Regions from separate parts of the Pseudocitrobacter sp. 2023LY-00077 genome, predicted to be linked through region 1. Evidence: predicted binding sites of a transcription regulator. Region 1 holds the regulator's gene; each other region holds the start of a gene.
The links. Region 1 encodes CRP, which controls carbon source genes, mostly activating them, when cyclic AMP is high. Its sites were predicted from a motif close to ATGTGANNNNNNTCACAT; they were not measured.

Region 1 (3,279 bases):
TCACCGAAATGTGCTCCTGCAAATCCAGCCCCATCTGGAAGGCGCGCAGCAGGCGCTTGTAATCATTGTGCTGATTGGCCGCCAGCATGTGCATCTGCTGATAGCACTGGGAAATCAGATCGACCACTTTCTGCTGACGATTAAGCAACGGCGGCAGGGCGGTATTGGGGTCGGTATGTTGCGTCAGCAGGCTATATTTGGCTTCGCAGTACTCCGCCAGTTGGCGGTAAAGCAGGCTTAACGACTCGCGTAGCGGTTGTTCACGCCACAGCCAGAACCAAAACCAGTTGAACAACCCGTACCACAGCGTGCCGAGCGCGTAGATCAGTAACGGTTCCCAGATAGGCATATTGCCCGCCAGGCTCAGGGTAAAAATCGCGGCAATTAGCGAGGCCGGAAGTAATCGCCCGTGCAGGGCGCTGATTTCGGCGGTAACGCCCAGCACCATCGCCAGACCGGTGAGAATAAACGGCAGCGGGATATCATCGGCCAACAGCAGTTGCACAATCAGGCTGCAACCGGCGAACAGCGACCCACCGATAATCAGGCGTTTGAAGAAACGTTTATGGGGAGTATCCAACCCGGCGATGTTGCAGCAGGCAGGCACTAAAGAGAACAGTAAGCCGTGTTGAAGCTGGCCAAGAATCAGGCCGACGGCGACCGGCAAACATAACACCAGCGTTTGCCGCAGTGCATAGTTGACTTCCGGATGGTAAATCAGCCTGCGCCACATACGAGACAAAAACGGCGTATTGCGCGAACAATACGCCGTCAGACGGGATTAACGCGTGCCGTAAACGACGATCGTTTTACCGTGTGCGGAGATCAGGTTCTGATCTTCCAGCATCTTCAGGATACGACCCACGGTTTCACGAGAGCAGCCGACGATCTGACCGATTTCCTGACGGGTGATTTTGATCTGCATACCGTCCGGGTGGGTCATAGCATCCGGCTGTTTTGCCAGATTCAGCAGCGTCTGCGCGATACGACCGGTAACGTCGAGGAACGCCAGGTTGCCCACTTTCTCAGAGGTGACCTGCAGACGGCGCGCCATCTGAGACGAGAGACGCATCAGGATATCCGGGTTAACCTGGATGAGCTGACGGAATTTCTTATAGGAGATTTCAGCCACTTCACAGGCGGTTTTCGCCCGAACCCAGGCGCTACGTTCCTGGCCTTCTTCAAACAGGCCCAGTTCACCGATGAAATCGCCCTGGTTGAGGTAGGAAAGGATCATCTCTTTGCCTTCCTCATCCTTGATGAGTACTGCCACGGAGCCTTTAACGATGTAGTACAGCGTTTCCGCTTTTTCACCCTGGTGAATCAGCGTGCTCTTCGATGGGTACTTATGAATGTGGCAATGAGACAAGAACCATTCGAGAGTCGGGTCTGTTTGCGGTTTGCCAAGCACCATGCGCGGTTATCCTCTGTTATAAGCTATCGCCAGCGGCATAAATCAGGCAGCCACTGGTTGAAATAATATCCTTCCCTCTACCTGGGAAGTTGGTCGTCAAAGATTGTCGCGACCAGTATGTGATGTCCTCTGCATACATGCAGTACGTTTATGTATCTCTGTAGCATCCCGACTGTTTTAGCATAGCTTTTGCCGTGTGTCTCCTGGTGTCTCGCTTCAGCATGACCCAGGTCTACTTCCGTTGCGAGATTTGTTATGTGCGCGTAATCTGACAATAAATTTGCAACTCTGGAGTGACAATTATGCAAGCGCGTGTGAAATGGGTTGAAGGGTTAACCTTCCTGGGTGAGTCGGCTTCCGGGCACCAGATTTTGATGGATGGCAACTCAGGTGATAAAGCGCCAAGCCCGATGGAAATCGTGCTGATGGCAGCGGGCGGCTGTAGCGCTATCGACGTGGTGTCTATTCTGCAAAAGGGCCGTTACGACGTGACCGATTGTGAAGTTAAACTGACGTCTGAACGCCGCGAAGAAGCGCCACGTCTGTTCACGCACATTAATCTGCACTTCATTGTGACCGGCAAAGAGCTGAAAGATGCGGCGGTGTCCCGTGCGGTGGATTTGTCCGCTGAGAAATATTGTTCAGTGGCGCTGATGCTGGGCAAAGCGGTGAACATTACCCATTCTTATGAGGTGGTGGAGGGGTAAGTTGAGACACCCCTCACCCTAACCCTCTCCCGCAGGGAGAGGGGACTGACCGTGCGGTGTTCAGGTTCTGCGCTGATTTTCTCCCTCTCCCTGCGGGAGAGGGCCGGGGTGAGGGGCCCAGCCTGCACCCTTCACCCAATCTTCTTCCCTTCCATCAACCGCTGCACCAGCGGCGTCATGATCAATTCCATCGCCAGCCCCATCTTGCCGCCGGGCACTACCAGCGTATTCATATGCGAGATAAACGAGCCCTGCAACATCGCCAGCAGCCACGGGAAATCGATATTATCGAGATTGCGGAAGTGGATCACCACAAAGCTCTCATCCAGCGACGGAATGCCTTTGGCGGCGAAGGGATCGGAGGTATCGACCGTTGGCACACGCTGGAAGTTGAGATGCGTGCGCGAGAACTGCGGGGTGATGTAGTTGATGTAATCTTCCATCGAACGGACCACGGAATCCATCACCGCCTCGCGGGAGTGACCCCGCTCGCTGGTGTCGCGGATCATCTTCTGGATCCACTCCAGGTTTACGATTGGCACCACACCCACCAGTAAATCGACATGCTTTGCCACATCATGATGCGGCGTGACCACGCCGCCGTGCAGCCCTTCATAGAACAGCACGTCGGTCGGCTCAGGCAGCGGTTGCCACGGGGTAAAGGTTCCCGGCACCTGATTCCACGGCACGGCTTCATCATAGGTATGCAGATATTTTCGCGACTGTCCGGTGCCGCTGTGCCCGTACTCGCGGAACGTTTGTTCCAGCAGGCTGAAGTCGTTGGCATCCGGCCCGAAGTAGCTGATATGACGCCCCATATCGCGCGCCTTACGAATAGCTAAGTCCATTTCCGGACGCGTGTAGCGATGAAAGCTGTCGCCTTCCACCTCTGCGGCATGGAGTTTGAGCTGGGCGAAAATCTTGCGGAACGCTAGGCTGGTGGTGGTGGTTCCCGCCCCGCTGGAACCCGTGACGGCGATAACCGGATGTTTGGCAGACATAGCGAACAACTCCCGAGTCGGTAAGATTAACCGCGAAACTGGCTGCGGGGCATAATGTTGACGGTTTCATGAAGTTCCGACCACACCAGTACCGCTTCGCCACGTTGTAGTTGCTGTTTTACGTCGGCGACCTTTTGCGCAAGTGAACGTTCATATT
Region 2 (3,279 bases), on a different contig from region 1:
ACGGTCAAAATGGCGTTCTGAACCGTCTGGCAGCCCTTGCGGCAAGGGCTGCCTCATACGAAATATTTACACATACTTGCAATCGCCCTTCACTTCCCGACACTTCCAGCAATCATAATATCCGTTTATGTTTTAGCGACTTGTTAACTGGATGAACATGATGAGTAAACAAAGACGTTTTACGCGCTGGGCAATGGGCATCGCGCTTGCCGCAACCGTTGCGTGGAGCCTGCCCATTTCCGCCAATACCTGGCCGCTGCCAACCAACGGTAGCCGTCTCGTCGGGGAAAACCGCTATCACGTGGTTGAAAATGACGGCGGCTCGCTGGAGGCAATCGCTAAAAAGTATAACGTCGGTTTCCTGGCGTTATTGCAGGCAAACCCTGGCGTAGACCCGTACGTTCCGCGTGCAGGCAGCGTGCTGACCATTCCACTGCAAACGCTTTTACCGGACGTGCCGCGTGAAGGTATCGTCATCAATCTGGCGGAATTGCGCCTCTATTACTACCCACCAGGAAGCAACAAGGTAACCGTCTACCCTATCGGCATTGGCCAGTTAGGCGGGGATACGGTAACGCCAACCATGGTGACCACCGTATCGGACAAACGTGCCAACCCGACCTGGACACCCACGGCAAACATTCGCGCGCGCTATAAAGCACAGGGCATTATTTTGCCTGCGGTGATGCCCGCCGGTCCGGATAACCCGATGGGCCATCACGCCATTCGCTTAGCAGCTCAGGGCGGCGTTTATCTGCTGCACGGAACGAACGCCGACTTCGGTATCGGCATGCGCGTTAGCTCCGGCTGTATTCGCCTGCGTGACGGTGATATCCGCAGCTTGTTTGAGAAAGTGACGCCGGGCACCAAAGTGAATATCATCAACACGCCGATTAAAGCCTCGGTTGAACCGGGCGGCGTGCATCTGGTTGAAGTTCACCAGCCCCTGTCGAAACATATCGATGATGACCCGAAAACGCAGCCTATTGTGCTGAATGAGACGATGAGTGCGTTTAAAGAGAAGGCACAGACGAATACTGATGTGATGAACTATGCGATGGAGCTGCGCTCCGGCATGCCGGTTGACGTCACCCGCCATCACGTTGCGCAAGAGCAGTCGATGTAACGCTGATTCCAGACAGGCAAAAGCCCTGAGTGATGCGATCACTCAGGGCTTTTTTATGGCAGTGGCTTATTTAAAACGGCATTAATGAGGGAGTTAATGCTTATTTATAAATAACAGCCGTACCGTGCAGGTTGTTCGGACCACTTACGGAAGTGATACGGAACGATTTAGCGCCCATTTCGTCTGCTTTCTGAGACAGCTGATCTTCCAGGGAAGCCAGGTTCGGGCCTGCTGATGCCGCGATGGTACCGACTTTGTGCTGATCCGCCGGGGTAGATTGAACTTCAACCGCAGCGAAACTTGCGAATGACAGAGAACTCAGAACAGCGGCGAGAGCCAGAGTTTTTACGTTTTTCATGATTATGACCTATGCAGATGAACTATGATGTAGAGCAAACTTTATTAACTTAACGATCGATAAGGTAATAATAATGAGATCTGGATCACTCGTCAACATGATTTTTATAACGATCATTTAAATAATTAAAATCAGCATATTTTTCATACCCATATGAATTATTTATTTTTGGGAATTCACCGCTGGCAGCCTGAAGCGATTATTTTTATAATGAGCGTTCACTAAAACCGAAAGAGGTACAACGGCACTATGACAACTGAGACGCAAAGTTGCGCTAAAAAGGGCCGTGGTCGACCAAAAGTATTTGACCGGGAAGCAGCGCTGGATAAAGCAATGACGCTTTTCTGGCAGCATGGCTACGAAGCCACGTCACTCTCCGATCTCGTAGAGGCCACGGGCGCAAAAGCACCTACCCTGTATGCAGAATTCGTGAATAAAGAGGGGCTCTTCCGCGCCGTTCTCGATCACTACATCGCTCACTTCGCCGCAAAACATGAAGCGAAGCTCTGTTGTGATGACAAGCGTGTGGATGAGGCGCTGAAAGATTACTTCACCGCTGTCGCGACCTGCTACACCAGTAAAGACACTCCGGCGGGCTGCTTTATGATTAACACGTCCGCCGCACTGGCGGCGTCGTCAAAAGAGATAGCCAAAACCATTAAATCCCGCCACGCCGTTCAGGAACAAACGCTGCGCGAGTTTTTACAGCATCGTCAGGAGAAAGGTGAAATTCCGGCCGGGAAAGATGTAAATGAGCTGGCGCTGTTCTTAAGCTGTGTATTGCAGGGTATGTCGATTAGCGCGCGCGAAGGCGCAAGTTTTGACACGTTGATGCAGATTACCCGTACGACGCTGGGGCTGTGGCCGCATATGTTGGGTGAGTGATTTTCTGGCGATAGGATAACGGTTGAGACGGGGAGCGATGGTATGTGAAGAACTCCCCGTTACACAGCATCAAGTGACATTGGCTGATAATTATCAGGTCCAATCCGTTTGTCTTTATCTGGTGGTTCTTTTTCTTCATTAAATTGCTCCTTTAACGCCAAAACAGTCGCAAAATTAAGTCGTTCACAAAATTTTTGATTAGCTATTTTACACTGACTGGAAGAGAGAAATTGCAGTTTTTCAAGGTCTTCCTTATCCGTATAAGTGCTAATATGACTAAGGATATAATCCGCTAAAGGTGGTCTGGCTTTAATTAGAGGCGATAACTCCTCAAGTCTGTACCATTCATCAACCAGCAGTCTCGCAATTCGGTCTGACGTTCCTTCGAGGATGTAACCATCATCACAATTGCGATAACGTGTATAGAAATCGTCTACGGCTCGCCAGGATGTTAGCGTGTCCATCGCGATGTCGGCTTTATCAAAGATTTGCGAGGGACATAACGCCGCATTAGGGGAGAACGCAGAGAGTGTTAAGATGAAAAATAATGTATTCATTTGTTATGGCATCCTCATCAGCATTTCTTTAAGTCTGATGTTTAAAATTAAGTCATCATTACAGTCCAATGGTGATAAATCATTAAGTGCTGGTATCTTCCTCCCTATCCATTTAAGATAATAATATTTCCCAACCTTGCCATAAATAACACTGGATAATGCCAAATCGCCATTGAACTCATTTGATAATTTTACCACATCCTCTAAGCCCTGATACTTTTCATATAATTTTGACAATGCTGCCCAGTCATTATCACCAGAATAATATTGCTCAAGACCACTCATTACCCCCCCCTATCAATTCTGTTTTAATTGTGCAAAAAAACATACTTCTGATGATCTTGCCATGGTAT
Region 3 (3,279 bases), on a different contig from region 1:
CGTGATCGGGGCAGCGCGGCTCGCCTACGCGAGCATAAAGCAGACGCAGGTAGTCGTGAATTTCGGTAATGGTCCCGACCGTGGAACGCGGGTTATGGGAGGTCGACTTCTGCTCAATAGAGATAGCAGGCGACAGCCCTTCAATATGATCGACATCCGGCTTCTCCATCAGCGACAGGAACTGGCGCGCATACGCAGAAAGCGATTCGACGTAGCGACGCTGCCCCTCGGCGTAAAGGGTGTCGAAAGCCAGTGAAGATTTGCCAGACCCCGACAGCCCGGTAACGACAATCAGTTTGTCGCGCGGGATGATGAGGTTGATATTTTTGAGATTATGGGTGCGGGCGCCCCGAACTTCGATCTTATCCATTTACCTTTCCCGGTAGAGACTCGGCTTGCCAGATTTGCTTGAAGGACAAACGGCGGAAACGGCTAATTATGACACAACTCACCCTGAATGAATATACAGTAGTGGAATGTGCATTCCAGAGTTGAGTGTAAGATATTCAACGTAAACGAGTTTAGTGGAATCACCGTCGCATGCTATCAAAACGCCTCTTTGAAATGCTACAATCGCGCGTTTACACTATTAAGAAACACATTCAGGAGAGACAATCATGGCCAGCAGAGGCGTAAACAAGGTGATTCTCGTCGGTAATCTGGGCCAGGACCCGGAAGTACGCTACATGCCGAATGGTGGCGCAGTTGCCAACATTACGCTGGCTACTTCCGAATCCTGGCGTGATAAAGCGACCGGTGAAATGAAAGAGCAGACTGAATGGCACCGTGTTGTGCTGTTCGGCAAACTCGCGGAAGTTGCGGGTGAATACCTGCGTAAAGGCTCTCAGGTTTATATTGAAGGCCAGCTGCGTACCCGTAAATGGACCGATCAGTCCGGCGTTGAAAAATACACCACTGAAGTGGTCGTCAACGTTGGCGGCACTATGCAGATGCTGGGTGGCCGTCAGGGCGGTGGCGCACCGGCAGGTGGTCAGGGTCAGCAGCAGGGCGGTTGGGGCCAGCCTCAGCAGCCGCAGGGCGGCAACCAGTTCAGCGGCGGCGCGCAGTCTCGCCCGCAGCAGCAGGCCGCTCCGGCACCGTCTAACGAACCGCCGATGGATTTCGACGACGATATCCCGTTCTGATTTTCAGACATAAAAAAACCTGCGAAAGCAGGTTTTTTTATGGATAAAATTTTTATCAGGTCAACACCATCGGCCATTCTGGCGGTGTCTGGCTCATCACTTCCACCATCACCTCTTTGATGTTATTGCAGATAGTCGCAATATCCACCATCGTAATTCCCAGCAACCCCGTTGCGAACCAGCAGGCCGACGCCACGCCCAGCGCGCTACAAATCACCGCGAGGCCCGCGTAATCAGCTTTGCGTAAGCGGATTTTCAGAGTACTGGCAAGGAACATCAGAATGGCGCTGAAAAGCGGCCAGCGTAACAGTACGACACCTGTAGAGATAGAAACCATGAGACCTTATCCTCAGAGATAAACGGTATGCCCTGACAGCGCGGCGTTCTCACGGAGGTGTAGTCCACTCTGGCTATCGACAGGCATTCACAAATGATATGAAACGCTGTTTTTGTTTCACTCTATAGTGTGAACTATATCACAATCGCTGTTTTATTCACCAGAGGTAAACGCAGCAAATTGCGCCATTTATCGCTGACAATAGTTACATAAGGAAAGGGCTCTGTTTTACCTGTAGGCCGGATAAGCGCAGCGCTATCCGGCGTGATACTCATGCTGACAGACGGTGGCGATAGTCGCTCGGCGTGCGGTCGAATTCACGGCGGAAAACACGTGAGAAGGTCTGCTGGGAAACATAACCCAGATCCATCGCAATATCGAAAATCGGGCGCTGGGTATTACGCAACTCCTGCGCAGCCAATAACAGACGACGCTGGCGAATGTAGTCGCCCAGCGTTTGATGCATCTCGGTGCGGAACATCCGTTGCAGATACCATTTCGAATACCCGGATTTTTTCGCCACGATATCAATGTTAAGTGGTTGATCGATATGTTCATCTATCCATTCGATAAGCGTTTGAATAATTTCCCGATGGGACATAAGGCTCTCCCCGTTGTCTATTTTTGCTTCAACTTTTGTCTTGCTGGCGAGTATAATTCCTCAAGTTAACTTGAGGTAAAGCAGAAAATGGAAAAAAAACCAACGCGCATTAAAACGCTGCTCACGCCGGGTGAAGTCGCCAGACGTACCGGGGTTGCCGTCTCCGCTTTGCACTTCTATGAGAGCAAAGGGCTCATCCGCAGCCAGCGCAACGCGGGCAATCAGCGGCGATACAAACGTGACGTACTGCGCTATGTGGCAATCATTAAAATCGCGCAGCGGCTGGGCATCCCGCTCGCCACGATCGGCGAGTCGCTGGGCGTGGTGCCCGAAGGGCATACGCTGGGGCAAAAAGACTGGAAACGGCTGACCACTCAGTGGCGTCAGGAGCTGGATAAACGCATTCACTCGATGGAAGCGCTACGCGATCAGCTTGATGGCTGCATCGGTTGCGGCTGTATGTCGCTGCGTGACTGCCCGCTGCGTAACCCTGGCGACAAACTGGGGGAAGAAGGAACGGGCGCGCGCCTGCTGGAAGACGAATAAAAAACGAAAGCGCCACAACTGGGCGCTTTCGTATGTTCCGGTCTTTGTCTTTCGCTCTATCCCACTGGTTCATGGGAGGGTTTCCCCCGACATCAGCATCCCTCGGTCGAGCTACGGGTTGGAGGTTCCGGTTTGTGCTGACACTTTAAGTCTACCTCTCCTCCCCCTGTTCGCCAGTCAGATTGACGTTTTTTTCGCCGCAATTTTTACGGGGATTGCCGTCTGTTCCTATAGTTAATTTGAACAAACCTGCGGAGAAAACCATGTTAACCGTCCACCATCTGAACCAATCCCGCTCGCAGCGCGTGCTCTGGGCGCTGGAAGAGTTGAACCTGCCTTACCAGATTGTCCGCTATCAGCGCGGGGCTGATATGCTGGCTCCTGACTCTCTGAAAAAAATCCATCCGCTGGGTAAATCGCCGATTGTCGAGAATGACGGCCACGTTATCGCTGAATCTGGCGCGATCCTCGAATATCTCCAGGAAATCGGCGATCCCGAAAGCCGCTTTAAACCGCAGGATATCGAAGGAAAATTGCAGTATCGCTTCTGGCTGCACTATGCCGAAGGCTCGTTGATGTCGCTCATGATGATCAAGCTGGTTTTGCAGATGCTGGGCAAATCCCCGGTGCCGTTGGGGTTGCGCACGGTG

Region 2: the regulator CRP is predicted to act here: its motif matches at 1,558-1,575, upstream of bhsA (multiple stress resistance protein BhsA).
Region 3: the regulator CRP is predicted to act here: its motif matches at 1,610-1,627, upstream of ACWWFX_RS17265 (YjcB family protein).

What each region holds. Positions count from the first base shown of each region.
Region 1 covers NZ_JBSPEI010000003.1:21,646-24,924, reverse strand. Annotated here, with positions in the region: gene ACWWFX_RS04565 (YccS/YhfK family putative transporter) at 1-733, opposite strand, end outside; gene crp (cAMP-activated global transcriptional regulator CRP) at 782-1,414, opposite strand; gene ACWWFX_RS04555 (OsmC family protein) at 1,717-2,121, shown strand; gene ACWWFX_RS04550 (phosphoribulokinase) at 2,253-3,122, opposite strand; gene ACWWFX_RS04545 (YheU family protein) at 3,149-3,279, opposite strand, start outside.
Region 2 covers NZ_JBSPEI010000008.1:61,345-64,623, reverse strand. Annotated here, with positions in the region: gene ACWWFX_RS12080 (TonB-dependent siderophore receptor) at 1-21, shown strand, start outside; gene ldtC (L,D-transpeptidase LdtC) at 161-1,126, shown strand; gene bhsA (multiple stress resistance protein BhsA) at 1,227-1,484, opposite strand; gene ACWWFX_RS12065 (TetR/AcrR family transcriptional regulator) at 1,734-2,369, shown strand; gene ACWWFX_RS12060 (hypothetical protein) at 2,429-2,926, opposite strand; gene ACWWFX_RS12055 (hypothetical protein) at 2,930-3,211, opposite strand.
Region 3 covers NZ_JBSPEI010000013.1:96,521-99,799, reverse strand. Annotated here, with positions in the region: gene uvrA (excinuclease ABC subunit UvrA) at 1-370, opposite strand, end outside; gene ssb1 (single-stranded DNA-binding protein SSB1) at 618-1,145, shown strand; gene ACWWFX_RS17265 (YjcB family protein) at 1,201-1,482, opposite strand; gene soxS (superoxide response transcriptional regulator SoxS) at 1,754-2,083, opposite strand; gene soxR (redox-sensitive transcriptional activator SoxR) at 2,171-2,629, shown strand; gene ACWWFX_RS17250 (glutathione S-transferase family protein) at 2,893-3,279, shown strand, end outside.